Regions from separate parts of the Cellvibrio fontiphilus genome, predicted to be linked through region 2. Evidence: predicted binding sites of a transcription regulator. Region 2 holds the regulator's gene; the other holds the start of a gene.

Region 1 (15,445 bases), 110 kb from region 2:
GCGCGAAAGCCGGTATTTCCTTCTGTTTCAATAATCTTTAATGAACCATCCAACTCTGTACGAATTCCCAAATTGGACAAACTGGTAAATCCATCGCTCAAGCCAGGCACAGAAGAAGACAATACATTACGAATGCCTTGCATCAGATTTTTCGCCAAGGGATCGCGATGCAGGCTGCCATAGTCTTTCAATTCAGTATCAAATCCGACCAGCTTTTCCACTTCAGTTTTGAAGGTGTTATAGGCAGTCACAAAATCGCGAATTGTTTGCTCAGCAATTGATTTGTCTTCTGCAATGGTGATGCTCACTGTTTCTGTGAGTGAAGCTTCAAACAGATCGAACTCCAACCCCTCAACAACATCTTTAATCTGATTGGACTCACGGCTCACCAACAAACCATTAACACGGATTTTGGAGTCTAATCCTTCCTGTTGTTGGGTTAGGTTACGTGTAGTTTCATTGAAATTGAAACTGGCCAAACCCAATGCTCCCGCATCCTCCGTGGCGGTGATTTCAATTTCACTTTTAGCACCTGAGTTCGCCGTTAGTAGGAGTTTGTAGGCTCCGCCATCCCCAACGATACTGGCCGATACACCGATATCAGCTTTATTAATGGCATCGCGTAATCCAGTGAGGGAATTGTTGGTGTCGTCAATCGTGATGGTGGCACCGGTTTTAGTGGAATCCACCCCAAAAGTAGTAAGGCCTGCGTTCCACTCACCTAAACGCAGTGTCAGAGTACCCTTGCCCACAGGTGAGGTGAGCGACGAAAAACTGCCCGAACTAAGTGATTGGGACTGGGCAATTTGCTCTACTTTTAATTGATAACTACCCGCTGCGGCTTTGGCATCTAATTTAGTCATGGCCAGCAGTTTGGTATCGGGTATCGACAGGGATTTGGCATTAAAGGTATCCGCGCTTCCCAAAGCAGCGGCAGCGGTTTCCAACTTTGACAATGAACTGCGCAACAAACCGAAATCAGAAATTTGTGTTTCCAGCAGGGTTTTCTTGGTAGTGAGGCGTCCAGCTTGAGCCATTTTACTGGCTTCTGTCAGTTGATCTGCCAGCTTATTGGTATCGATACCTGAGCCTGTGCCCAAGGCACTGATAATGCTCGAACCTGTCGATGCATTGTTTGTTGTGCTCGATGTAGTGCTTACCATGAAATTACCCCCAACCCAAAGGCCTACCGCTTCGTAAATATAGCGGCAACCCGTGGGTAAACTTTAGCCGTTTTTGCCGCTTTTTTTGGGGAATATTCCCATCAAATATTCCCATCAAATGATCAAAGCATAAAAAATGCCAACTATGGATAACAGCAAAGGGTTGAATAGTAATGATTCAACTCACGATTGGCAGTCGGATAGTAAAGGTTGTGCCCTTATTGACGGTAGAGACATAGTCAATACTCCCGCCCATGGCATCAACAATCACTTTGGTTATACTCAACCCTAGCCCAGTACCATCCCGCCGACGGGTATCGGAAGAGTCTGCTTGGGCAAATTTGGTAAATATGCGCTGGCGAAACTCATCAGGAATTCCCTGCCCTGTGTCTATCACCGATATCAGAATATTGTCTTCTTCGCGCTGTAAATTTACACGCACTACTGATTGGCGGTGTGAGAATTTGATGGCATTAGAAATCAAATTGGACATAACCTGGAGAAATCGATCTGCGTCAATGTTGACTCTAAGCGACATTAACGCCTCACGCGGTAAATCCAGCTGCAAGTGGATGCAATAACGTTCAGCGTAGGCGTGATTTTGTTCCACTGCTTGTTTTAATAGTGGATAAATAGGTGCTGGCTGCATATTCAACTGCACATTGCCAAACTCCAATTTATCTATGTCCAGAATATCGTTTACCAGCCGCGCTAAACGATCCGCATTATTTTTGGCAATCGCCAATAAATGGTTGGCTTTTTCATCGAGCACACCGGTATTACCGCTGAGCACTATGCTCAAAGCACCTTTGATGGAAGTTAAGGGGGTGCGCAATTCATGACTAACCGTTGATATAAACTCAGTTTTTAACAGATCAACTTTGCGGCGCGCCGTGACATCATGAATGATAAAAGTGAAGAACTTTTGCTCACTGATATCTACCGGACTAATACTGAGTTCTACACTAACGTTGGCGCCATCGCTACGCTGACCAATGGTTTCACGCAATTCGCTAGGTAAAACGGCAAGATGCAACTCATTCAACCTTCCCTGCAAAGCAGGTATTAAGGCAACAATCTGTAGGTGCCTAAAATCAGCGAGCGGATAAGCAAATAATGTCGCCGCTGCGGGGTTAGCTTTTTGAATCCCCCCGTTTTCATCGACGACTAAAATGGCTTCGGCAGCATTTTCAAATATTGATGCTAGCTCACGTGTACGCTGTTCAACCAAGTTGGTGACATGTTGTGTACGCCCACTAATCGATAGTAAAAAACCGCCTAACAAACTACAAAATAACAAGCCACCCGCCAAGACAAACCAGGCTTGCAAACTGACGTGTTCAGACAAAAACTTTTCGGTTGGACTGACACTGATCAATAGCTCTCGGCCCCCCAAGACAACACGCTCCTCTAAAATCAGATCCTGTGCATACGCCGGTATTGCTACCTGCCCTTTGGTATAAAAACGCAGCGGATTAGCCTTTTGGGTGATATCGGTGATAATTAGATTGTAATCATCGGTTTTAAATGGGGTAAGCGTATCGGCGATCAAATCATTAGTGCGTACAATGGCTGTGGCATAACCCAACAACCAGTTTTTTTTATTAGCTGACAGTGTGTTTAATCGGGCCAGATCAAACACCGGAAAAAAGGCAATAACACCGGGAGAATATTGCTTGTCTTGCATTAATTGCAGGGGGCTGGTGACAGCAAATGCATTGGATTCCAGAGCGCGATTTAAGGCAGCAGCACGAACTGGATCTACCGCGACATCAAGACCATGTATAGCATTATTTTCTTGCCAAGGTTCAATATAACCGATGACAACATAGTCATCACGCTCACTCGCTTTTACAAAAGTACCCGATGCATTTTTTTCTTTTATATAGAATCCCTCAAAGCCCTCACTGCGCATTTTTTGTTCAAAATTTTCACGCTCATCACGGCGGACATAACGATTCCAGGAAAAGCCGGACACACCATGCTTTTTAACAATAACATGGTCGATATACGCACTAAATTCTTTGCGCGTAACGTTATCGGACGAAATAAAGAGCCCGCCCAGAGCGGCCAATATATATTCTACCGATGACAGCCCCAACTTAACCGAAGAAACAACAACCTGGGCTTCCTGCCTGAATTGTGCCTCCATTTTTTTCTGCTCACTCATACTAGCCATCACAAACACCACTACCACTACGATAGAGCTAAATACCAGTGGTACACCCACAGCAGCACGGCGGTTACGCCAAACGTTTCGCGGGGCAGCAAAAAAAATACACATCAGCGGAGTTGCGATTAGCACACCGATAGCATCGCCAATCCACCAGGTCCACCAGCTGTAAAACAATTGCTTACCTTGAATGATGCCGTTAAAAAATAGCGCCAATGAACCGACACTGGCACTGATGCTGGTTGCAATTGGGCCACCCAAAATAAAAAAAAGAAAAATCTTGCGCTCATCAGTTAAATCGTTGGGAAAGCCAACATAACGACGAATAAGCCATGCCCCGAATGCCCCCGCCAGTGCACTGCCAAGCGCAATTTCAAAGGCCAAACTAAACACTGCCCAGGAAAATGACTGCCCCGCTAACAAAACAACGGAGATATTAAGCAAGCAAGATCCAATCAATACCCCAAAGAGCATCGACCAACCCCAAATAAGGATGGCTCCCAACGCTATCCCCATAGGCAGAAATAACCCGCTAACAAAACCCGGAGGTATAGCTAATTGCAGGGAGATCCAGCCTGAAAACCAGTAGCCCCCTGCGAGTGACAGTATGCGCAACAGCGCCCTGAATGAAGATGAACCCAAAATAGATGACATGCCAAAACAGCCAGTAATATTAATGAGTTAAGCCTAGTTGATAATTATTAGCTGGAAGGTTTTTCTAATTCGCCAGATTTTACAGGCATAAAAAAACCGCAGCATGCTGCGGTTTTTTTATGCATGGTTTATTTATATTGCTATCTGAGTAACTGCAACACCTGCTCTGGCCGCGCATTGGATTGCGCCAACATTGCCTGTGCAGCCTGCTGTAACACTTGCGCCCTACTCAGTGCTGCAGTTTCCGCCGCAAAGTCAGCATCCACAATCCGTGAACGCGACGCTGAGGTTTTCTCAGAAACGTTCGCCAGGTTAGACATAGTAAAGTCCAGCCGGTTGTTGATCGCACCAAGTTGCGAACGAGTGTCATTGATTGTGGTGAGCGCTTTATCAATCACGCCAATTGCTTTTTGAGCTTTGGCTGCTGTGTCGATACTGATAGAAGCGATTGCAGTTCCAAACGCGCCACCAGCCGTTGAGTTAGCTTCCAGCAAGCCGATTTCAGCCGCAGTTGCGTTAATACCTAACTCAACACTGATCGGATTTCCGTTAGCACTGGTTAATTTAATGCCAGCTTCAACACGCAGGCCATCAGCAATGGAACCAGCGGTAATCACTTCAGTGCCATCAGCCATGAACTTGGTAAATTCAGCGCCTGAAAAACCTGCGTTAGCGGCACCAAATGCACTGTCTGCCGTTGCATCGTTAAAGCGAATCGCCCCTTGGTCAGACTCAAGCACGATCTTGTTACCCAACAAGGACGCAGTTACACCCGTTGTATTGCTGTTGGCATTAAAGGTGTCCACCAACTCTTGGGCAGTAGTTACTGTCGACAAATTGATATTGACACCGTTGAGCAAGATATTATCGGCAGTGCCTGCGAATGCAGTCGCGATACTCATTCCACTGGTGTCGATAGTGACTGTCGAGAAGGCGTTAGCGGTGACTCCGGTATCGTTGCTCACGGCGTTGATCGCATTGACCTTACCAATAAGACTATCGGTATTTTTATTACTGATAACTACACCATTGATGGTTAAGTCACCCACGCCCCATGAGGCCTCTGCGGCTGCCGTTGTTATGCTTGCACCCTCAATGACACCGCCTCCCTGATTTTCACGGAAGCCGAGTCTATTCAAATCCTGCAGGCTGCCGGTATTACCACGGGAAATTTTGATAGGTTTATCATCTTCCGATGTGAGCACAATTTGTCCACGTTGATCCAAACCATCACCAACAGAGGCGGCCATACCCACTGCAGATTGCAAATCCAGACCACCTGCTGCTGAAACGGCGATTGTGGAACCGGTATTGTTGGTCAACGACAATTTTCCACTGTCATCTACCTCTGCACGTATTTCACCACCAGTGATACGGTGAATCGTTTCGATCAATTCATCCATACTGGTTGTGTTTTCGCGTATTTGATAACTCTGAACCGCACCATTGAGCGCTGTCACCGTGATATCCAGGCCTTGGCCCGCATCGTTATCGATAACACCATTGCCTAGTTGGGATGCATTGAGCTGTGTCATTGCAGATGCGGTAACGCCACTGAGCCGCTCGTTAATAGCGACCAGGAACTCCGCCAAGGTGTTTGTTTCCGCACTGGCGGCAGCATCAAACTCTCCAATGGACTGCCCATTAATCAAGATATCGCCATCGCGAATATCAGTACCTGCAGTAGACGAGAATAGCGATAAGCTAAATTCAGCACCAAGCACATCCACACTGACAGAGCCCATACCCAGGGTTTTGGCATCCATCGCTTGAACTTTTAGTTCAATCGTCTGGTTCGCATCAGAACCAACTTGTAATTGAACTTTACCAAGTGATCCATCCAGCAGTTTCTGGCCGTTGAATGAAGTGGATTTTGCGATGCGATCCATTTCTAAAATAAGTTGCTGTACTTCCGCATCCAATGTTTGGCGGTCAGCATCGGAGTAAATACCGTTGGCAGACTGAATCGCCAGTTCGCGCATACGTTGCAAAATGTTGGTGGTCTCCTGCAGCGCACCTTCCGCTGTTTGGATTAATGACACACCGTCATTCGCATTACGTATCGCCTGATCCAGCCCGCGAATTTGCGAAGTCATACGGTTAGAAATTGCCAGGCCCGCGGCATCGTCTTTGGCAGAGTTGATACGTTGACCGGAAGACAAACGCTCGGTTGCCCGATCCAGCGCATTTCCTGAGTTCATCAATTGACGCTGTGAATTCAAGGAAGCGACATTGGTGTTAATGACTAAAGGCATAATAAATCTCCTAATGATTGTTCCTGTTCACAGTTGCGTGTGCTGTGACAAGCCGACTGATGAAGCCCAGAAACATCGGCAACCGAAATTGCGCCGTTTGTGAGAACTTCGTGGCAAGACTTGTAAGAAATAAATACCAACAGGATTTCTATACGGGTCGCCTAAGTGGACTTTTGCACAGACTGTGCCAAGGATTTTTTCAGGAGAAATTGCGAGTGAAATAATTAGATCAAAAAGGCTGTAACCAAATATAAAGCGCGATGTGTTTTGTTACTCCGCGTAAGAATTTTTAATGCAGAATTGAAACAACATGATAAAAACTATTAAGCAAAAAAAACGCGAGCCGGCATCTGCAAGCTCGCGTTTTTTAGTTCATCCGGCCCGTTCACAGCAGCCAAAAAAAATGGTTTAACACCTTGTTTTTACAGAGTTTTACGCCTGCGCACTAAACAAACTAACCGGCTCATCGGGAGTCAGTTGCTGCGCCAAACGCAAAAATATTTCATCAGGAATTTGACGAATAACTTCTTGCGTTTCACGATCCAACACTTTGACAACCGTCTCACCAGATTCAGGATCGTAGCTAAAATTTAAATCTCGCTGTGTACTCTGAATATATTCATTCATTTGCGCAACGGCGGCCTGAACCTGCTCTTGCATTGCCTGTGGATTGACGTTTGCCGCCGCTGGAGCGGCAGTACCTACGGCAACCGGCGGCAAATCGTTGCCGGTTTTTTGACCTTTAGTACCGCTCGCCTGCGACAACACCGGTACAGGTGAAACCTGAACCGGTGCAGCAGCTATTTTAGTCATGTCACTCATAACCTGGCCCTCAAATGAAATCCCTCGCATAACCGGGGCTATGCGAGGGTTGGGTTAACTTATCTCAAGAGAGACAGAACCTGTTGTGGACGAGCGTTTGACTGAGCCAACATCGCAGAGGCAGCCTGTTGCAGTACTTGTGAACGACTTAGTGCTGCAGTTTCCGCGGCGAAGTCGGCGTCAGTAATCCGAGAGCGAGCAGAAGACGTTTTCTCTGAGATGTTCGCCAGGTTGGATACTGTAAAGTCCAGACGGTTATTGATCGCACCGAGGTTTGAACGCACATCGTTGATGGTAGTCAAGGCATTGTCGATCACCTTGATAGCTTTCTGCGCGTTCGCTTGGGTATCGATGCTGATGGAGGCAATCGCTGAACCGAAGGCACCGCCAGCAGTTGAGTTAGCTTCCAGAATACCGATCTCAGCGGCTGTTGCATTGATGCCCAGCTCAACGCTGATAGGGTTACCACTGGAGCTGGTCAACTTAATGCCTGCTTCTACTACGCGGCCGGCGGCTGCCAAGCTGGCTGCTGCTGCGACCTCAGTAGAGTCGGACATAAACTCGGTGATAGTTGCACCCACCAAACCGGCGTTATCAGTACCAAACACACTGTTTGCTGCAGTAGTGGTATCAGAGAAGCGGATTGCCCCTTGATCTGACTCCAGAATGACACGAGTACCCGAGATGGCCGCGCGAACACCGGTGGTATTGCTCAGATCATTGAGTTCGTCAACCATACCTTGGAGTGTCGTTACGCCAGTCAAATCTACGTTAATACCGTTCAGTTTGAACTCGGTTTGACCACCAGCAAAAGCAGTTGCGATACTCACACCACTCATGTCGATCACGGCACTGGAGAATGCATTAGCAGTCACGCCAGTGTCGGAAGTGGATTTGTTGATAGCGTTAATTTTTCCGATCAGGCTATCAGTATCTTTGTTGGAGATAACCACACCATTAATAGTCAGGTCGCCAACACCCCAGGATGCATCAGCATTAGCAGTGGTCAGACCAGCACCTTCAATTACACCGCCTGACTGACTTTCACGGAAGCCCAGTCTATTCAGATCCAATTGGCTACCGGTGTTGCCACGGCTGATAGTAATTGGCTTGTCATCGTCAGAGGTCAGTACCAACTGGCCACGTTGCGACAATGCATCACCAACACCAGCTTCCATACCCAACACGTCAGCCTCATCCAAACCACCTGTACCGGCTACAGTGATGGTAGCACCGGTGTTATTGGCAAGAGTTAATACGCCATCATCACCAACAGACGCATTTACAGCACCGCCAGTTACGCGGTTAATTGCTTCCGTCAATTCTTCCAAGTTAGTGGTATTTTCGCGCAATTGATAGGTTTGGGTGCCACCATTTAACGAGGTAACAGTAATATCCAACCCTTCGCCTGCGTCGTTATCAATAATCCCGCTACCTACACGAGAACCATTCAGTTGGGTCATCGCTGAAGCAGTTACACCACTGACTTTCTCATTAATATTGGCAATCAGATCGTTCAGGGTATCCGCTGAGGCGCCAAAATCACCGATGGTTTGGCCATTGATAAGCACATCGCCATCTTTAAGGTCATTGGCACCAGTCAACAGACTCAGGGAGAACTCAGCACCCAACAAATCCACACTGGTAGAGCCCATACCCAGAGTTTTAGCATCCATAGCTTGTACTTTGAAGCTAATGGTTTGGTTGGCGTCAGCACCAACTTGCAAGTCCACCTTGCCCAACTTACCGTCCAACAGTTTTTGACCGTTAAACGCAGTGGTTTCAGCGATACGATCCAACTCTTTTACGAGCTGTTGCACCTCGGCATTCAAGGTGGCGCGGTCACCGGAGCTATAGATACCGTTCGCAGACTGAACGGACAGTTCACGCATACGTTGCAGAATGTTTGTTGATTCTGACAGCGCACCTTCCGCGGTTTGAATTAAGGACACACCATCGTTTGCGTTACGGATTGCTTGGTCGAGACCACGCACTTGTGAGGTCATGCGGTTTGAAATCGCCAGACCTGCTGCGTCGTCTTTTGCTGAGTTGATACGTGCACCGGATGACAAACGTTCTGTCGCACGGTCAAGCGCATTGCCTGAACTCATCAACTGACGCTGAGCATTCAGAGAGGCGACGTTTGTGTTAATGACTAAAGCCATGATGAATCTCCTGGATTAATGTCAGTAGACAGTGGCTGTCAATTACGAGCCTTGCTGCTACATGTCGGTTGATGAAGTCTGAGACAGATGACTAATCAGCACTTCTAACAAGGTTATCGACAGAATCCGGAGGAGCTTTAGAAAATTTTTATCACTTGAGTTAAATATTTATTGTTGTTTTAAGGAAAAAATAGAACAAAAAGATATATAAAGGTTATGAGTAGCCAATTTATCGACCATAAGCATCGATAGCTTTTGCCGCCCTGTTGCTATGACGTAATTCTGACGCAACAGCCTCGCGACTTACTTCCGCCAATTCAGAAAGGGTTTGATTGATTGATTGAATCTCCTGAATCACCTCAGCCGCTTTCGCCTCCAAGTCTGCCATGGTGAGGGACTCCAGATATTCCTGATCATTTAATGAAAGCAGACCCTGTTGCCGCTGCTGAACAAGAGTTTCAAATGATTCCCAGTCACCAGCCTGCGCCAATGACAATAACGCACGGGATTGGCTGAGTGCGCGCTCAAGAGGATCTAGCAGGGCATTATTTTCCATAAAACAACTCTTTGGTATGAAACGACTTCAGACTAACGCTATACACCTAGATTAGCAAAAGATAATGGATCGAAGCGAAGAGTTTACGCCTGCTGAACTTAACACAGGCGTATAGAAAGGAGCGGATTGTTACATTGCCATAGATTACAAATAATTAAACAAGGTCAATTGACTAACCTTGGAAAAGCTCTGCTGTGAGGCGCTTAAAACGAAGGACTGCATAGACAATTGAATTGACGCGTCCGCGTAATCCAAATCTTGCAGGCTGGATAAAACAGTTTTACTGAACAGGGTGACATCCAGATTTAAATCGCGGGATGTTTCCAAGGTATTTAATCGCGCACCCAACTCCCCCTGGGTTGCCACCAGGCTGGTTACTGAGTTTTCAAGATTGGTGAGTGTTTTAGCAACCAGTTTCGCCAGTTCGGCCTTGCTCTCTGGCGTATCCTGTACATTTTTCATTGCATCACTAAAACGAGACAGGGTTGTTAACAAGCCCTGTTTATCCGTGGACTCAACAAAAAAACTATCACCCGGCTGCACCAATCTGCCGCGCGTAGATGAGGTGCCTGCAGCTTGCGTATTCAGGCCGGTTACATTGTCTAAAAACGCGCTACCCCCTTTAATGGTTACCACGGCATTCGATTTTGAAATAATACCTTGATCAGTCACACTCAAACCAAGGCGAGCTAATTGCGCTGCATTAATGGGATCATTAAAGGCATTGGCAAGATCAGTGGTATTGGTAATATTTTGATTAAAAGTAATGTTTTCAGTTTTTCCGTTCACTTCTAATTGAAAAGTTAATGGCGATACACTGAAATCCTGCGCAGCAGTAAATGAAAATGGCAAATTAACCGAGCTGGTGCCAGCACCTTGGGTGGCAATACCCAAGGCTGCATCCGTATCTGCTGTGCCGTTACTCACAACAATATTCAAACCAGTGGGTGAATGAAAGCCGGTAGCATCAACAGTAATACCCAGGTTAGCCAGCTTATCGGCATTGCTATTGGGCGCCCCTGTTATGCTGTTAAATGCTGCCACTAAATCACTGGTGTTAGTGACGTTTTGATCCAACACCAGCGTTTCTGTTTTGCCACCTACAGTAATGGAAATATTGCTATTGGTGAGCGAAAAATCGACTGGAAAAGTTCCTGTACCAAATCCCAAATCTGCAGCAATGGCTGCTTCACCAGGATAGGGATTACCCAGCACCTGAAAACGTGCGCCGGCGACTTCAATGTCTACCCCCGCCACATAGGGTTGATTAACCAGCAATTGTTTGCCATTGGATTTTTGTGTGACAGAGTAATTAACTGCAGATGCTGTTTTGGTAAATGAAACTACCAAATCATCGGGATAGAGTTTGTCAAATTCAGCCTGATCAAATACCTGGCCTACGGTAATAATGGCAGGAGGTAAGGATTTATTCGCAGGGCTTGCCGACGTGATGAAGGTATTGTGGCCACTGGGGATATCCACAAATAATTTTTTGCCGGAATCACTGACCGCCACACTCACCGAGGCAGATGCCTGTAAACGCAACTGTCCCTCATCACCCAGATAAGCAAAATTACCACCGCCATCGCCAACAAATGGCTTAGTGCCACTTTGATAGCCGGCAAAAATGTATTGGCCGGAGGCATTGCGAGTGTTTTGCAAATTAAGCAATTCGTTGATTCGTGTATCCACTTCAGCCGCTAGCGCTTGGTAATCTTTAGCGGTAAATACGGCGGTATTACCTGCCGACACAGCAATTTCACGAATACGATGCACCAGATCGACGACCGTTTGAATATTGGTTTCTTCAAGGTTCAAACTGTTTTCAGCAATATCGATATTTTTTTTGTATTGCTCGGTGCGGGCCAATTCCTGATTTAATTGCAAAATCGTGGTTGCTGCCACAGGGTCATCAGCGGGCGAAAGAATCCGTTTACCGGTTGCCATTTGCTCCTGGGTTTTAGTCACGGCTGTTTGTGCCTGACTAATCCCCAGAGTGGCGATATTGTAGATTTGCGAAGTGGATATACGCATAACTCTGCTCCTGAATGCGGCAAATGCAGCGGCAATAATTAGCCAGCCAAATGCCTTTGTAATTCATGAAGCACAAAATGAACCAACTTTAAAAAATTACAGCGAACTTAACAGCGTATCAAATAATTCTCGAGCAACCGAAATTACCTGGGCATTAGCTTGATAGAGCTGCTGGAATTTAATCAGGTCAGCAGCTTCTTCATCCAGGTTGACACCAGAGATCCCGTCGCGCATGGATTGACTCTGCTCCAGCAAATTTCTGCTTGCCTCAGTATTAATTTTAGATAGGCTACTTTTAGTACCAACCTCTTCCACTAATTTCCCATAGCCATCGCCAAAACTTAAAGTGCCGTCCTGCATTGTGGCAGTGGTTTCCAGCGCAACCATCGCCAAGGCATTGCGATTATCATTTTTACCGTCAGTATTAAAACCAATCGTAAAAGTATCGCCAGGTTTAGGTTGCCCACTCACGGCAACTTGATACCCCACAAAAGAGGACGATGCAAACCCAGGGAGACTACTATCGCCAAATAATGGGCTGTTAGTGGGTGAAGTTTGCAGGCTAATACCATTAGCCATGGTGATATCAATTCTACCGCCAACAGTGATAGCACTTTGTTCAACTGTACCTATGGTTAAGGGATCATCTTGTCCCGATAACCGCACATTAGGGTTGCCAGTACCGTCATTAACATCAATAGAATTAACAGTAGCGTTGGACGCGGATAAACGTATATCCAAATTCACTCCCGATGAGGCTACCAATCTCAACTCGGGTGCGCCGGTAATTGGGTTATTACCGCTCTGCGCGCGAATGCCCAAGGCTTTTAAGTTCTCATTGGTATTAATACGTTCGGCAAGGTAATCGTTAAATTCCGCTTCACTGACATTGGGGTTGGGTACTTCCGATGAAAATCCATTATTGGAAAAATTATATTCCAGCAAATTTTCACCATTGACTGACAACTGCAGCGGCGGTGCAAAACTGCTTGCATCAAAATTAATATCGGTAATAGTTGCTGTGGTGTAGGCGTTGGCAGAAACACCCGGCAAGGCACTGATTTGCGCAGCAGTCTGTGCCGCTGATGCTCCGGGCGATGTAGTAATCGCACGATTGGTAATTGCACCGGTTGCTGGATCAGTAAATGTAAAACGCAACTGTTCAGCAAGATAACCATTACTTTGCGGCAAACTGGTCGCAGTCATTGGACCCGGCAAATCCGGCGGCTGGGCTGCAGTTTGTGCTGTGCGCCCAAGCGGCAAGCCAATACGATCCCCATTGCCAGTCACGCGAGTTTCGCCAATATCTGAGGTAAAAATATTGTTGCTTGCGCCGGGAATAAATGTTTGGTCGCGCATAGCCGGAACCAAATCTTTGGGGTTTGCCGGATCAGTATTATCCAGCACATCGTAAGTAGTTTCTGAAGTAAAGCGAATAATAATAGGAGGCGATAACATGCCGGGCGTAGAAAATGCCGGTAGCCGATTCCCCTCACTATCGACCAAACTCAATACCTCACCGGCACTGATCAAACCACTGCCAGAGTTACTGCTATTACTCGCGGTGCGTACAGGTGAAGCAAACGCTAAATCTTCAGGGCGCGAGATTGATGCTTGAATATCGCGCGAACCATTTTTAGTCGGCTGAATTAAAAAGGTATCGCCACCCTGAAATGAGCCGCTGGTGAGGTTAATACTGACACCGTCAAAACCGATACTGGTTGGGTAGGCACCACTGAGTGTGCCCTGCTCTACCACTGATTTATCGGACAGCCGTGTAATCACATAATTTTGTGAATTAGGAACAATTTCAAACAGGTAATCGCTAGTGGTGATCTGGTTTGTATCTTCGATAGTGACAGATATTACCCGATCAAATGGCTGTGCATTTTGACCGTGAACAACACGGTTAGCCGCGAGAATAGGATCATTAATATCGCCAAACATTTTTTGGCCATAATCACCATCCAAATCTATACCTTGTTGTTGCTGTGTATTGAATTGATCCGCCATTACCAACGCAATACGGCCCAATTCATTCATGGAAGGCAACAATACTTGCTCGCGAAAGCCCAGTAACCCGCCTATCTGCCCACCGGATATTTTATCGGTAATATCCGCGAATGAATTATTGCTTTTAACCTGAATTTTTCCATCGTTAGTTACCGCCAACGCACTTACTTGTGTCCCCACTACCAAGGGCTGGCCATTGCCAATAAATACATTCACATCGCCATCATCTTGTTTGACTAACTGTAGCGACACCAATTCAGATAGCTGGCGCAGCGCCTCATCGCGCTTATCCATCAAATCATTAGGCTCATTGCCATTACCGGAAGCGCGATTTTCAGCAATAGATTGATTCAAGGTAGCAATAGAATTTGCCAGCGAACTTATTTGGGAAGTGATGGTTTTTATTTCACCAGAAACACTTTTCTCAATATCACTTAAGCGCTGATGTAAGTTATTAAAGCGAATACTAAGGCTTTCTGTCTCAGTGACAATCAATTGACGCGCGGGTGTAGATGCCGGGTCGTTGGCGCCGTTTTGCATGGAGGCAAAAAAAGTTTGTAATGCACCCGCCAACCCCGTACTAACATCGGCAAATAATTTATCGACCTTTCCAATATTAGTATTGAATTTATTTAACTGATTATAGGTAGCAGTATCCAAGCGTAATTGGTTAGTAACAAACTCATTGACCACTCGCTCAATAGAAGCAGTATTCACGCCCGAGCCGATAAAGCCAGCGCTGCCTACATACTGTTCAGGGCGCGTTACATAATTGACTTCCTGGCGTGAGTAACCCTGAGTATTGGCATTGGAAATATTGTGCCCTGCCGTGCGCAGGGCATTTTGACTAGCCTGCAAACCGGATACAGCGTTAGAGAGAATGCCGGACATGATGTTACTCCACTATCTGGCGACTGGAATTGGTCGCTAGCGAGATCACTGACTGAACACCGGCCTGCAGGGTTTTCATCGTCTCTGCCGCCGCTAATGATTTAATCGCATCAGTGTTTAATAAACGTTTTATCTTTTGTGCGTATTCCGGGTCTGTCGCATAACCGGCTGACTGTAGTGCTTCAGCATAAGCCGATGAATTGCCACCAGCGGCCAAGGCTTTTTCATAGCGTGAATTGTTTTTCATTAAACGCACATAATCAGAAAAACTATCCGCATAACTTTGGTATTTACGGAAGTCTGACTTTTCTTGTGCAGCAATACCGTTGCGATACTCAAGGGTATTTACATTCACCTTGTCGCCCTGCCACTGGACACCGGCTTTGATATTGAACAAATTAAAACTGTTGTTGCCGTTGCGATCATGGATAACGTGTTTTCCCCAACCCGTTTCCAGCGCCACTTGGGCGATTAATACATCCGGGTTGATGTTTAATTCAGCGGCTGCTTTTTCAGCGTGAGGTTTTAACATCATCACGAAGTTTTCTTGTGTAGTGCTGACACTGGCTTTTTTACCTGCAACCTGATTTACAACAGGCGTTTTACTCAACAGCTGTGGAATTAATGCGTAGTTAACGGCGGTAAGGGGCGGCTGTTGTGAGTCGGCGCTGTCAGCACCAACCACCTGCGCGTTGTGGCTCATGCGCACAAAGTCATCA
Region 2 (15,445 bases):
TCGCTCGCAGTAAACCTGATCCTGAATGCTTACACCTTGCAAGCAAACAATTGGGCTGCGCACCGCAAGAAATTATTTATATTGGTGATCACAAACGCGATATCGATTGCGGAAGAGATGCAGGTAGCATCACCATTGCAGCCACCTATGGCTATCTCGACATCAACGAAAACCCAACCGATTGGAATGCAGATTACAGCGTAAATCATGCTGATGAAATCTGGCCTATTATTGAAAAATATCTGTAAGTAACGACTGCCAGAGCCTGATTATTGAGCGAAGAACTGTTATGAATATTCCACCCGATTACGCCATAAAACCTGATTCGTTACAGAACAAAATTATTATTGTCACCGGTGCAGGAGCAGGCATAGGCCGCTGTGCTGCCAAAACTTTTGCCGCCTGCGGAGCGACTGTCATTTTATGCGGCAGAACCATGAGCAAGCTGGAAGCGGTTTACGATGAAATTGAAGCAGCAGGCCACCCACAGCCAGCCATTTATCCCATCAATTTTGAAAGTGCGCTAGAAAAAGATTACGACGATATGTGTAATGCGCTTGAAGATACGTTTGGACGTGTAGATGGCCTGCTACACAATGCAGCTGATTTAGGCGAGCGCACGCCGATTAGCAATTACTCAGTCAGTGCCTGGCAACGCTGCATGCAAGTTAATGCCAACGCACCATTTATGATGACCCAAGCACTGCTCCCACTGCTGGAGCGCGCCGAAAATGCCAGCGTATTATTTACCAGTTCCAGTGTTGCCTTTAAAGGGCGAGCATTTTGGGGAGCTTATGCCGCATCCAAAGCGGCGGCAGAAAATTTAATGCAAACCCTGCACGACGAGCTGGAGGGCGCCACGCGAATTCGTGTTAACAGCATAAATCCAGGCGCCACTCGCACTGAAATGCGCGCCGCCGCCTATCCTGCTGAAAATCCCGATACTGTTAAAACCCCCGATGTATTAATGCCCGCCTATGTGTATTTATTGGGCGATGACTCGCTTGGCATCAGTGGCAATTCATTTCAATTTCACCACTGAATAAGCAGCACTTAAATTGCTGACCCGGAAAAACACAAAAGGCGATCCATCGATCGCCTTTTGTGTTTATATGTAGCAATTCATTAAATGCTAAAGAGTAATAACAAAAACGAAGTGATTATCGACTCGACTTTTGCATCATTTCCAACAATGAAGCTTCGGCGCGCGATAAACCGCAACGCCGCGCAACCTCTTCGCAATCCATACCCATTTTGAACATTTGCGCCGCCTGCGAGTAAGGCTGGAATTCATCGTCATTGTAGTAATCGATTTTTTCCGTTTTTTTACTCTCTGATTGCAGACGCTTTTCCATCGCTAATAAACGCTGGCCCATACCCACTGAACCACTGCTCGAAGCAGCTACTTCACGCATGAGTTTCTGCATCAGTTTTTCAGTCGCACTCGCCTGCAAGCGGACACGACGCAAACTAACCAATGCACAAGCCAAGGCAAGCAAGCCAATCCCTAAACTTATGAGCAGCCCAATTTCCAGCAGTGTCATGAATACGTCTCTAAAATCTCCCTTCATTGGCAAAGGCCAATCAAGGGAGAATAAATTTAAATATCTTCCAACTCTGACCACTCTTCACTGGTCAGCAATTTATTCAGGTCAATCAGAATTAACAGCTCATTGTTTTTGTGGCATACACCCTGAATGAATTTTGCACTCTCCTCGTTCCCCACATTCGGTGCCATTTCAATTTCAGATTGACGCAAATAAACCACTTCAGCAACGCTATCGACCAAAATGCCAATCACATGACGATCTGTTTCAATAATCACGATACGGGTATTGTCAGTAATTTCACCACTGGACAAGTTAAAGCGATGGCGGGTGTCGATAACCGTCACCACATTACCACGCAAATTGATAATACCCAGCACATAGGAGGGCGCGCCCGGCACAGGAGCAATCTCCGAGTAACGCAGCACTTCCTGCACTTGCATTACATTGATGCCATAGGTCTCTCCATCCAGACGGAAAGTTACCCACTGCAATATGGGATCGTCAGTGCTTTTATTTTTTGCTGCATCAGTTGCCATGTTTAATATTCCTCTTCACTGCCAACGCGGCAGTAGATCATGTAAATGTCGCTATAACTATAGCCGATGACTTTTCTCATGCCACTTTTGTTTGCGTGAGCCGAGGCTCATAGACTTTCAAGCTTGGAAGGAAAACCGATCAAGCCGATACGAAGTTTTTATCTGCTTCTACCAAAATTTGACCAATACGCGGGATATCCAGCAAGGCACACATATGGTCCTTAACCGTTCCAGCCAACCAGGGGCGTTTGCCTCGATCACTACGCCATTTTACATCCTCGGGCTGCAAGGTGATGGGTTGGTTTACCGAGTCTACCGCCAACCCCCAGGGGACACCGTTAATAGACATTACGTATTTAGCGGTCTGCAAAAAAGAGTCATCGTAACGCTCTGGCATCACAAATTTAGCCGTATTCACTGTGCGAATTTTTCCAGCAGGCGTCGGTTGCAGGCCCATAAACCAATCCGCCTGACCAAACAAAGGAGTCAATTCATCTGTTAATGGCTGTATTTGCCCAAGTGAGATGAGTGGCACGGCCAAAGTTAGACCAGCAACCTTAAACAACAGCACATCAAAGCGCGACTGAGCCCACTGCGGCCTACCATTTTCAAGCCACTCCAAACCGTCCATTTTGAAACCGGTATGAGATTCAGTAGCAACTTGCAGATGCCCGGACGCCAGATCCGTGCCGACGTCCACAGGCACCTCGTCGGGTGTGCCTATGTCCCATTCTTGAATTTCATTTTCATCAACAACGAAGTGTGTTTTGGACTCAGTGCCGAGCGCAACAGGTATTGCCACCTTGGGCGAGTCAACCACCGGGGCCTCAACCAGTAACTGTGCGCTCACCGATTGCAGCAACTTTTCCAGCTGTTGCTTTTGCTCTGGTGTTTGTACAGGATCGGCAAGCAGCGTTTTTTTGGTATCAGATTTCGTCAGCGCTCTTGGTTTGGAACCAACACCTGCAGAGTTTTTGAGAGGTTTTTCCGATGGTTTTTTTTTTGTCGGCAAATTCACTACACGCGCCAATCCCGCATTGGCAGCAACCGAAACAGGCTGCGATTCCATCGTCGCAATCGCCTCACCAATTACATCACCTATACCGAGCAAGTCATCAAAATAATGACTCAAGCTCGCATCCGGTGACTCTATATCGCCCTCAGGCGTTTTTCGGTTTGTCACGACACCACACCCGCCTTGTTTACCAGCGTCATAGTGGCTGGTTGAACTTGTTGCAGTTCATCAGCACGAATCTTTTTCTCCAGCCAATGCCAAAGCGCAATATAAGCCTCCACGCCGCGGCTCGCAGGATCAAACAAATGCGGAGGTATGCCCGCTTTGCTGGCATCACGAAAGCGTGTATCGACGGGTACATGACCAGGCCAGGCTTGTGCGGGATAGGTATTGCGAATGGTGCGCAAACTGGTTACCGACGCTTGGGTCCGGCGATCAAACATAACTGGCACTATGGTGTAATCCAGCGCCTTTTTGCGCGAACGAGACATCATGTTCAGGGTGTTTACCATACGCTCCAAGCCCTTGAGAGCAAGGAATTCGGTTTGTACCGGAATCACCAAATACTGACAGGCGGCCAAAGCGTTCACCATGAGTACACCAAGTAAGGGAGGTGTATCGATAAGTACGTAGTCGTAGTCATTGGCGATGAGTGCCAAGGCGCGACTCAACACCAGCCCCATGCCGTCCTGCCCTATGGCTTGGCGTTCAAGCGTGGCGAGAGCGGTAGCCGAAGGGATCAGACTGATGTTGGGAAAATCGGTTGCCACTATCAAACGGGACACAGACTCGCGCGTAAGACTCTTGCGCTCCTGGAACAAGGTATAACTGCTCAGTAATTGATTGTCAGGATCCTGACGAAAATAGGTGGACAAGGAACCATGAGGGTCTATATCCAATAGCAACACACGCTTCCCGGTAGCCGCTATCAAGCCACCCAGGGAAACTGTGGTAGTGGTTTTACCCACACCGCCTTTTTGGTTTGCTATCGCTATCACACGCACAATTCAACCCTCACCGGCGTCAATTACCAGTCACTTTGTTCATTACAGCGACAAAAGCAAAGATTATGCCTATTGCCAGAATGCACCTCTAGGTAACACAACAAATAATTCAATTGTCGCCTTTATTCACCTTGATGCCAATGCAGAAAAGATCACTTTTTAATCAAGGAAAACTAAGTATTGCCCAGCAGGCAACAACTGCAAGTTAACAACCGAGCTTTTACTTTATAGCGGCAGGCTTTTGATAAACGAGAGGGGACGAAGCAAGTAAATCCTATTAATTCACGGGGTTGGAGCCGGACGAAATAACAACAGCAGCGCTGGATGTAGAAGAACTGGTTGGAGTGGAGCTGGCTGTAGCCTCCAGTGATGCACGGGGACGATCCATTTTGCGCTTGGCAATCATAATGGCAACACGGCGATTCTGCGCCCTGCCCTGCTCCGAATCGTTAGGCACCTTGGGTTGGTACTCACCATAACCAACAGCCGATAAACGCTCAGGCGCCACCCCCTTCGCCGCAAGATGTTTAACAATCGCACTGGCACGCGCCGTAGAGAGCTCCCAGTTCGTGGGATATTTGGGACTGTTGATTGGCACGTTATCGGTAAACCCTTCCACCTGAACCGGATTGGAGTAGCCAGCGAGAATTGCGGCGATTTCATCAAAAATCCGTCGCGCCTGTTCGCTGGTATCGGCACTGCCTGATGAAAATAAAATACTGTCCTTCAACTCTATCTGCAGCCAAAGTTCATTGCTTGAAACCTGAATTACCTGATCACTAATGAGCGGGGCAAACTTTTCAGAAACCAAATCGGAAATCTGCGTCAGTTCATCGCTGGTTTTGACTGCTGCGTCAGCTGTTTCAGCCGGAACCAGTTGCTTAACAGCATTTTGACTGCTATCGACAATCTGTGGCGGCACTTCGTCTGTTTGCTCCACATCGTGGGTAGATTTCCCCATATCGATAGGCGAAATCAAATCGGCAGCGGGCGCCACTTGATCAGAAGGCTCTTTGTTGGCTTGAGAATCTGTAGGTAGGTGAAAAGCTTCAATAAAGGTATCGGACAATACGCGGTACTTGCTGTCATTCACTTGGGAAATGGAATACATCACCACAAAAAATGCAAACAATAAGGTGATGAAATCTGCGTAAGAAATCAGCCAGCGCTCGTGGTTGACATGAATATCTTCTCGTCTGCGGCGAACCATAAGCGCACTACTCACATAAACAAAGGTCAGTTAAGCGGGTGCAAATAACCGTTTAATTTCATTTCAATAGAACGCGGATTCTCACCATCAGCAATCGCGATAATGCCTTCAATAATTAACTCGCGGTATTGTGAGTTTTCATTCACACACATGCGTAGTTTATTGGAGATGGGAATAAACACTAAATTCGCAAGCGCAACACCATAGATTGTGGCCACAAAAGCGATAGCAATTCCAGGCCCAAGAGTCGCTGGGTCTGCGAGGTTGTTCATCACATGGATCAAGCCCATAACGGCGCCAATAATGCCAATGGTAGGCGCATAGCCACCCATGGATTCGTAAAATTTAATTGCGTCAAAATCTCGCTGCTCATTCACTATCAAATCAGTTTCCAGAATGCGGCGAATTACTTCTGGTTCATTACCATCCACCAATAGTTGCAAACCTTTTTTGGCAAATTTATCTTTTTCGCGCTCGGAAATTTCCTCCAAACCCAGCAAACCGTCTTTGCGTGCCGCCGCTGCCCAGCGAACTATATTCGCTATACCTTGCTTGAAAGGAACATAGGGGGGCTTAAAAACCCAGCTAACAATTTTTAATGCACGGCGTAGATTTACTTTTGATGTCTGCAACATGGCCGCACCAAAAGTACCACCCAATACAATCAATGCAGCCGGCCCGTTGACCAGAGTCCCAATGCCTCCGCCCTCTAAAAAATTGCCCCCTATAATGGCGGCAAACGCGAGGATGACGCCGATAATACTGAGCAAATCCATCACATAAGCTCCTTCACCAAGCGCGGCCCTATATCCTTGAGGCTTAGCACCTTATCAGTTAACCCAGCGCGAGCTACCGCCATGGGCATGCCATAAATAACACAACTGGCTTCATCCTGTGACCAGAGTGATGAACCGGCCTCTTTTAATAGCCGTGCGCCGTTGCAGCCATCCGACCCCATACCGGTTAACACTACGCCCAATACCTTGTCTGCATAATTGTTGGCAGCAGACCCAAAGGTGATATCGAGCGAGGGTTTGTAATTCACACGCTCGTCGTCTGGCAAAACACGCACTGAACCGCCATTGCGCTTATCCAGCATAAGCTGTTTACCGCCGGGTGCCAGCAATGCAAGACCCGGTTGCAGTTGGTCACCGTCTACCGCTTCGCGAACGCGAATATGACACTGCTTATTAAGGCGTTCCGCAAAGGCTTTGGTGAAATTTTCCGGCATATGCTGCACAAGCACTATAGGCAGCGGAAAATTAGCTGGCAGCGCCATTAATACTTCAGCAAGCGCAACCGGCCCGCCTGTAGAGGCGCCAATAACAAGGAGCTTGGGTTTATTTTTAAGGCGATAGGAATCAGACCCCGAGGATGCACGTACTGGCTCATCGGTAACCACAGGTGCAACACGCGGTAAGGGTGCAGGCGTGCTTAAGGGTTTGAATGAGGAGTTAATACTTGGAGTGCCCGATGTAGACGAAGGAACCGATGTGACCGCAGCAGGGGGTACAGGCCGGCTACCTGAACCAGCCAGCGTGATTAATCGCTCGTGCAGCTTTTTCTTAAGTGCTTCGGAATTGCGCGAGACTTCGGCAAAATCCTTGGGGATAAAATCAAGAGCACCCGCCGCTAAGGCATCCAGCGTAATTTTAGCGCCTTCGTAGGTGAGCGACGAAAACATCAAAATGGGCACGCGGCGGTTAGACATGATGTGTTTTATTGCCGTAACACCATCCATCACCGGCATTTCAAAATCCATGGTGATGATATCCGGCTTTAATTCCGCCGCTTTATCGATAGCTTCACGCCCATTACTTGCGATGCCAACAACTTTTAATTCCGGATGCTCATTAATAATGTCTTTCAAGCGGTGCTGAAAGAAATTGGAATCATCAACTACTAATACCCGGAAAGGCATCTATCGCGCTCCGCAAGGGAAAATATTTAAAAAGAATAGACGAAGAGGCCGCATTAAATCGCCTAACCAGTACCACCATGGCACTCAATAAATTAGCTATGCCCCCAGCCGGCAGAACCTTTTGCATAGCGACGCAACAAACTTGGAATGTCCAGAATCAGCGCAATGGTGCCATCACCGGTAATAGTGGCACCCGCCATGCCAGGCGTACCCTGCAGCATTTTGCCTAAAGGTTTGATTACCACTTCTTCTTGGCCAATCAACTGATCCACTACAAAACCCACACGACGCGAGCCCACAGTAACTATGACTACGTGTGCGTTATCAGGACGATGACCAAAAGCGTTTTTTACTAACCAATCTTTCATATAGAAAAGTGGAATCGCCTGATCGCGAATAGCAACGCAGTCCTGTCCATCCACTATGTGACTCTTGGTCAGATCCATATGGAAGATTTCATTCACGCTGACCAGTGGAAACGCAAAGGTTTGCTGACCAAGCATAAACATCAAGGTGGGCATGATTGCCAGAGTCAGTGGCACTTTGATAATAAAACGGGTGCCTTTTCCCAACTCGGATTTAATTTCCACCGTGCCGTTAAGTTGGGTGATTTTGGTTTTTACGACATCCATGCCGACGCCACGGCCGGACACATCGGAAATTTCTTTTTTGGTGGAAAAACCGGGAGCAAAAATTAAGTTGTAGGCTTCGGTGTCGGACAAACGATTAGCGGTATCCTCATCGAACATGCCTTTTTCTACGGCGATGCGGCGCAGTTTCACCGGATCCATACCCGCACCGTCATCACTGATCGACAGCAGGATATGGTCGCCCTCTTGCTCTGCAGAAAGCACCACCTGACCAACGCGAGGCTTACCATTAGCCTCGCGCACATCGGGGAATTCTATGCCATGGTCAACCGAATTGCGGACCAAATGCACCAGTGGATCAGCAAGCGCCTCCACCAGATTTTTATCCAGATCGGTTTCTTCACCCACTAATTCCAAATTAATTTCTTTACGCAGGCTACGCGCCAAATCACGCACTACACGCGGGAAGCGGCCAAACACTTTTTTGATTGGCTGCATGCGGGTTTTCATCACGGATGTTTGCAAATCCGCGGTCACAACATCCAGGTTGGCCACTGCTTTTGCCAGGGCTTCATTGGTTGAGCCGTTACCCAAGCGCACCAGGCGATTGCGCACCAAAACCAGCTCGCCCACCATATTCATAATGTCATCGAGGCGCTGGGTGTCCACACGCACGGTGGTCTCCACTGCAGGAGCCTCTTTATCTACCGCAGGTGCGGCGACTGGGGCACTGACAGCGGCGGGTTTGGCGGGCTCGACTTTTTTAGCCGCCGGCACTGGCGCCGCTGCTTTAGCCGCTTCTGGTTTTGACTCGGGTTTGGGGGCAGTTTTTGGTGCTGCTGGTTTGGCAACTGGCGCCGATGACGCGGCTGCAGGAGTGTTTAGGCTGTCAGTTGCAGCCGTACCCGGCCCCTTACCCTTACCGTGCAACTGGTCAAGTAACGCATCAAATTCATCATCTGTAATCAGGTCGCCTGCCCCACTGGTAGCCTCGGGGGCGGGGCTAGAGACTGCAGCAACTGGCGCAGGAGCAGCATTGATGCCTGGCCCCTTGCCCTTACCGTGCAGCTGATCTAATAGAGCTTCAAATTCGTCTTCTGAAATCTCATCACCAGAAGCTGTTGTTGCCGTTGCCGCTACCGGGTTTGCAGCAACTGGGGCGACTGGTGGGGTTTGAATACCTGGTCCCTTGCCTTTGCCATGTAATTGATCGAGTAATGCCTCGAACTCATCTTCAGAAATATCATCATGACCACTGGCAACTGCTGTGGGAGCAGGCTCGTGTGAGGATGTCGCACTGGCAGAACTGGCTGCTGGTTGCGCACCGGATATGGCGTCAAGCAGCTGTTCAAATTCTGCATCTGTGATGTCGCCCGACGCAGGCTGGGACTCGGAGTGGTGCTGAATAGAATTATCAGAATGGCTCGTTAGCTCTGGCGCCGCTGCCTCTGCTGGCGTTTCGGATGCTTCACTTTCGTGTAGATCTTCGCAAGAAACCAGGCGCTCCAGTGCAGCAATTAACCCTTGGTCTACGGGTGGCAACTCCTCGCGTTGGGATACCAACTCAAACTGCTGGTTCACCATATCCAATGCGGAAAGCACAACATCCATTAATTCCGAAGTAACAGCGCGTTTGCCATTACGCAAAATATCAAACAGGTTTTCGGTGAGGTGACAACATTCCACCATGGGGGTAAGCGCCAGAAAACCAGCACCACCTTTTACAGTGTGAAAACCGCGGAAGATCGCATTGAGCAAATCTTTATCTTCCGGGCGCTGCTCCAGGTCAACCAATTGCTGGCTGAGGCGCTCGAGAATTTCGCCTGCCTCTACCAGAAAATCCTGGAGGATATCCTCGTCATCACCAAAACTCATTCAACTTTCCTCGAGTGACCTGCAGTTTAAAAACCAAGGCTGGATAACAAGTCATCCACATCATCTTGCCCGGATACTACATCTGCCCGCTCTTTGTTAATTTGTGGCCCTTCGGCTTCAGTTTTACGTTTGTGCATAATTTCCATATCGTGTGCGACGGTTTCACGATCATTACCAAGACCAGTGATCTCTTCCACCTGCCCGGCAATTCGCACCAAACTTACTAAATCTTTTTCAACATCATTGATTAAACCGATAACGCGTTTTAAGACCTGGCCAGTTAAATCCTGAAAGCCCTGTTCAAGCACAATGTCTTGCAGGTTTTTGCCGAGCTGTTCAGTACCAGTAACCATTTGGCCTAAAAAAACATCCATGCGCTCATAGAGCTGACGAAATTCATCTGCGCTCATTTCACGGCGCTTTAGTCGCGCCCACTCGCTGCGCAAACTGCTGGCTTCTTGGCCAAGGTTCATCGCAATAGGGGCTGCTTCGTCTACCACATCCATGGTTTTTTCAGCGGCTTTTTGCGTTAATTCAATAACGTAATTCAACCGGTTTGAAGCGTCGTGGATATCCGAATTTTCAATTTTGGGCGGTTCTTTACTTAAATCTGCATCAACATTGAAATTGACAATCGCATCATGCAAACCGCGTGTTAAACGACCAACAGATTGAAAGATATGTCGGTCGCGCGACTGGGTAATCGTCTGAATCAAAATCGATGCTTCTTCGATTTGGTTACTTTGCAGTTTTTCTGCAAGCAACTTGGCGCACTCTCTCAATTCGACGACAAATTCGTCATTGAAGGATGTTTGGGTTTCTGATGCCATGGCGACGCCTTATTTATTATTCAATCGACGGTTTTATCCAACCCGCTCAAAAATTTTCTCGATTTTTTCCTTCAGCGCCTGTGCAGTAAAAGGTTTGACTACATAACCATTTACTCCCGCCTGAGCCGCTTCAATGATCTGATCGCGCTTGGCTTCAGCCGTTACCATAAGTACTGGCAAGGTGCGGAGCTTTTCATCAGCGCGCACCGCTTTGAGCAAGTCAATACCGGTCATGCCAGGCATGTTCCAGTCAGTCACCAGAAATTGGAAATCGCCATTTTTAAGCATGGGCAAAGCAGTGACACCGTCATCTGCTTCGTGGGTATTGGAAAACCCCAAATCCCGCAGCAAGTTTTTAATGATCCGCCGCATTGTTGAAAAGTCATCAACAATCAGGATTTTCATATTCTTATCCAACGCAACCTCCAATAACCCAGAAGGGAATTTTGTTAATTCATAGTCTAGTAGGAGTTGAAGCTCTAGCCAGTGACGGCGCGTAAATCTTCAACTTTTACTGCAAATAATAGCGCAAATTGTTGTATTTACAGACTAATTAGCACCTGAGCGCTCAGACTTTAATCTAATTCGATCAGAGCGATTACTTTTTGCTCAACTTATGTGGGCTGCCAACCGCCCAGCCGATTGCGCAAGCGAGCGGCCGCTTGGCTATGAATTTGGCTAACACGGGATTCACTAACACCCAATACCAACCCAATCTCTTTCAGATTCAATTCCTGATCGTAATAAAGCGCTAGCACCATGCGCTCGCGTTCAGGTAACTGGGTAATAGCATCGGCCAACGCGCGTTTAAGCCCTTCGCGCTGTACACCTTCCAATGGGCTGGCAAAGGCGCTGCTGTGTTCAGACGCATCGATATTGCTGTCTTCTTCACCGAAGGTTTCTTCGTAACTGAAAAGACGGCTGCCGTTGGCGTCCTGCAGCATTTCAAAATATTCTTCTAGCGATACCTCCAACTCAGCGGCGACTTCCGCATCGCTCGCATCACGCCCGGTGCGCGCCTCTACTACGGCAACAGCGCGGGCCACACGGCGCGCATTGCGGTGCACAGAGCGTGGAACCCAATCACCACGACGCATTTCGTCCACAATGGCACCACGGATACGAATACCTGCGTAGGTTTCAAAACTGGCGCCACGGGAGGCATCGTATTTTTGGGAGGCTTCAATTAAACCAATCATGCCCGCTTGAATAAGGTCATCGACCTGCACTGAGGCAGGCATGCGCAGCATCATGTGGTAGGCGATGCGCTTTACCAGCGGAGCGAAATCTTCGATATTGATTTGCGCATCGAGCAAGGTCTTTTTATCGTACATGGCTAAACCATTGACTGCGGCCATCGAACACCTTCTGTTTGGCAGAAACTGCCGTCACTACTGGCACCCTCGCCTCACCTGTTTACAACCGGCAACTCACCGATATCACTCGCCGCAACGAAACCGGCAAATGGGCACACTATTCTTTATTAACGCGCGTTTGCTGCCTGCAATAACCGCTCGACAAAAAACTCCAAACGCCCGGTGGGCGAATAAGGCAGTGGCCATTTATCAACGGCTTGAGCCAGTGCGCGAATTGCTACCGCCGCTTTGGAATTGGGCGCAAATTCCAACAGCGCTTTTTGCTTTTGCACAGCTTTGCGCACGTTTTCATCAAACGGAATTTGACCAACAAACTGCAGGGTTACATCCAGGAAACGCTCACAAACGGTATTCAGTTTGTTGAACATATTCATACCTTCCTGCTGGGTGCGCGTCATGTTTGCAACAACCCGGAAGCGCTGCATTCCATATTCTTTGTTGAGTAATTTAATGAGGGCGTAGGAGTCGGTGATTGAGGATGGCTCATCACAGACAACAATAATGACTTCGTTGGCGGCGCGCACAAAACTCACCACCGTGTCGGATATCCCGGCAGCAGTATCTATCACCAAAATATCCACTTGATCTGACAATTCGTTAAACGCATTGATCAGGCCGACGTGCTCTGCACTACTCAATTCGGCCATGCGTTGCACGCCTGATGAAGCGGGTACTATTTTTACGCCGGCGGGGCCGGTGACCAGAACATCACTGAGCGAATGGGTTCCCGCCAGAACATCGGCAAGTGTGTGAGTTGCACGAATGCCCAACAATACATCGACATTAGCGAGCCCCAAGTCAGCATCCAGCAATACCACCCGACGACGCAATTCTGCCAAGGCAATACTCAGGTTGACGGAAATGTTGCTCTTGCCTACTCCGCCTTTGCCGCCGGACACGGCGATAACTTGAACGGGTCGCACTTGGCTCATCTACAGGTAACTCCAAACATATTCTTTTTAAGCGCGGCCGCTGTTCAGTATTACGACCTTTTTGTCGCGCGCCACTGGTGAACTGAGTATAGATAGGGATTGGAAAAAGATCCGATAAATTTCAGTTTCACCGCTAAAATCATGGGCTTATATAGATTTACTGGTTAAGAAACCGCCGTTGCTGTTGTCGTTTTAAGCAAAGCGACAGCACGGGCCACCAACTGGTGTGCTCGCGCCACTTCCAGATTTTTGGGAATGTCCTGACCATCGGTGGTGTAGGCAATCGGCAGGCGGCTTTGCATCACCACGCCCAGCGCTTCACCAATGCCAGCGGTTTCATCCAGCTTGGTCAGCACACACCCTTGCAAGCGCGCAGCACCATAGGCATGCACCGAGGCTTTTAGCATTTGCGCCTGACTGTTGGATGACATTACCAGATAGGTTTTCACTTGCGGTTGATCTGCCAAGGCTTTCAGCTGGGCCTTTAAATGCGGGTCGCCATGGCGGAAACCTGCCGTATCGATCAACACCAATAAGCAGTGACGCAAGCTGCGCAATACTGCATCCAGTGGGTTAGCTTCATCGACCACACGCACCGGCACGCGCAAAATACGCGCCAGCGAACGCAATTGATCGTGAGCCGCAATGCGATAAGTGTCGGTGGTGATAATCGCCACCTTGTCAGCGCCATGCTGCAGCACATAGCGCGCGGCCAGCTTTCCGATAGTGGTAGTTTTACCTGAACCAGTGGGGCCAACAAACGCAAAAATACCGCCCTGATCGACAATATCACGGCCATTCACTGGCAGCTGATGGGCCAGATTGGCCAGAGCGTCCGGCCAGGCTTCACCGAGAGTTTTGGTTTTAGTACAAGCACTAATCACTTTGGCGATTACTTCTTTTGGCAAACTCAGGCGCTCCAGACGACGAGCAATACTTGCCAGTATGGGGGAGTCGTTGGCGATGGTTTGCTGACCAGTCAAACGATCCAGCTGCTGCTCCAGCAGTAATCGCATATCGGCGATTTCCGCTTGCAACTCACTCAATTGGGCGTTTTGATCGAGCACATCCGGTGCGGAAACCACTGGAGCAACGGTGGGCTTGGTTGTGTTGTTGGCGATGTGATTGCCAGTGAGCAACGCATCGATTTTTTGATCCTGGACACTGCGGGTATTGCTGAGCAAGGCATCGCGAAATGACAGTGAGTCAGGGGTTAAGGTCTTGGCGGCAGGTGCCGGCGCCGGATCAACCAGCGGATAGCGCTCCGCAGCACTCATGCCTTTTTTGGGCGATGCCGCCGGCGCAGAGGCATGGCGCGGAATTCCAGCATTTACCACCGTATTTTTACCCACCAAAAATTCTTTGGCAGATTCCTCTGCCTTGCGGGCCGCAATCATCCGTTGATGCGCGCGCTCTATATCGTCCGCCAGTTGAGCGCCGGTTTTACCGGCGTTGGGGTGATCGGGAATCTGGCTGATTACCGGCGCCACATTTTTACGCGCAGGCTGGCGCTCCAAAACCCGTGGCGATAAATCGCCATCACTCAGCAATGGCTCGCTGGGGGCAAAAGTCGCCTCGGAAAACGGACGGGTTTGAAGCTGTTTCAGCTCGTAATCCGAACCCATGGTAGTCAGCAACTCCACTCCCTCAGGGATACGGTTGCTGGAGAGAATAATTGCATCTGGCCCCAGCTCCTGGCGAACCAATTCCAACGCACGGCGCATATCGGCAGCTACGAAACGTTTGACTTGCATATTCAACTCCCGCCCGGGGTGGGCCACCTGGTTAACCATTAAATTGCACTAAGGTAATCAGCCATTTTTGTCAGCACCTACGCTGGCTTCGATACTGATTTGTTTGTTGTCAGGCACTTCGTTGTAAGCCAGAACCCGCATATCGGGGACGCTATGACGAACAAAGCGCGCCAGCATGGGACGCAGAGGTGCAGCAACCAGTAACACCAGCGGCTTACCCGCCATTTCCATCTTCTGGGCCGCGGTAATCAGCGACTGCTGCAACCTGTCCGCCAAGCCGGGTTCGATAAACGCACTATCGTCAGCGCCAGCTTTTTGTGCCTGTTGAACGGTATTTAGCAATAACTGTTCCAAACCCGGCTCAAGCGTTACTACAGGCAGGTTTCGCTCGTTTCCTATGATGTTTTGGACGATTTGTCGGCAGAGTGCTACCCGCGCCAAGGCGGTTAAAGCGGCGGGATCTTGACTCTTGATACCACTGCCCGCCAAAGCTTCGGCGATGGAGCGAATATCGCGAATAGGCACCCGCTCACGCAGCAGGTTCTGCAGGACTTTCAGCAGCACATTAATGCTGATGGTATTAGGCACTAGCTCTTCCACCAGTTTGGGCGAAGTCTTCGCCAGCATATCCAATAGTTTTTGTACGTCCTCATGGCCCAGCAGTTCGAAGGTATGCTGCTGCAGAATTTGATTGAGATGGGTCGCCACCACGGTGCTCGGGTCTACCACGGTATAACCCAGGGTTTGCGCCTGCTCCCGCAGGTTGGGGTTAATCCAAATAGCATCCAAACCAAACGCCGGATCTTTGGTTTTTAAACCATCCAGCGAGCCAAACACCTGCCCCGGATTTAT

Evidence for each region. Region 2 encodes FliA, which starts transcription of late flagellar genes. Its sites were predicted from a motif close to TAAAGTTATNNNNNNNNCGGCCGATANCC; they were not measured.
Region 1: a site for FliA is predicted at 9,344-9,372, ahead of ACFODX_RS08020 (flagellin N-terminal helical domain-containing protein). Genes of this name have one in related genera too.

What each region holds. Positions count from the first base shown of each region.
Region 1 covers NZ_JBHRTF010000003.1:536,812-552,256, reverse strand. Annotated here, with positions in the region: gene fliD (flagellar filament capping protein FliD) at 1-1,163, opposite strand, end outside; gene ACFODX_RS08035 (CHASE domain-containing protein) at 1,342-3,990, opposite strand; gene ACFODX_RS08030 (flagellin N-terminal helical domain-containing protein) at 4,131-6,245, opposite strand; gene ACFODX_RS08025 (flagellar protein FlaG) at 6,678-7,067, opposite strand; gene ACFODX_RS08020 (flagellin N-terminal helical domain-containing protein) at 7,127-9,232, opposite strand; gene ACFODX_RS08015 (flagellar protein FliT) at 9,462-9,788, opposite strand; gene flgL (flagellar hook-associated protein FlgL) at 9,933-11,822, opposite strand; gene flgK (flagellar hook-associated protein FlgK) at 11,919-14,726, opposite strand; gene flgJ (flagellar assembly peptidoglycan hydrolase FlgJ) at 14,731-15,445, opposite strand, start outside.
Region 2 covers NZ_JBHRTF010000003.1:423,797-439,241, reverse strand. Annotated here, with positions in the region: gene ACFODX_RS07540 (HAD family hydrolase) at 1-248, shown strand, start outside; gene ACFODX_RS07535 (YciK family oxidoreductase) at 290-1,042, shown strand; gene ACFODX_RS07530 (DUF2802 domain-containing protein) at 1,161-1,544, opposite strand; gene ACFODX_RS07525 (chemotaxis protein CheW) at 1,601-2,086, opposite strand; gene ACFODX_RS07520 (chemotaxis protein CheW) at 2,226-3,269, opposite strand; gene ACFODX_RS07515 (ParA family protein) at 3,266-4,105, opposite strand; gene motD (flagellar motor protein MotD) at 4,383-5,315, opposite strand; gene ACFODX_RS07505 (flagellar motor protein) at 5,342-6,091, opposite strand; gene ACFODX_RS07500 (protein-glutamate methylesterase/protein-glutamine glutaminase) at 6,091-7,236, opposite strand; gene ACFODX_RS07495 (chemotaxis protein CheA) at 7,329-9,701, opposite strand; gene ACFODX_RS07490 (protein phosphatase CheZ) at 9,728-10,531, opposite strand; gene cheY (chemotaxis response regulator CheY) at 10,565-10,948, opposite strand; gene ACFODX_RS07480 (RNA polymerase sigma factor FliA) at 11,146-11,889, opposite strand; gene ACFODX_RS07475 (MinD/ParA family protein) at 12,015-12,839, opposite strand; gene flhF (flagellar biosynthesis protein FlhF) at 13,004-14,593, opposite strand; gene flhA (flagellar biosynthesis protein FlhA) at 14,651-15,445, opposite strand, start outside.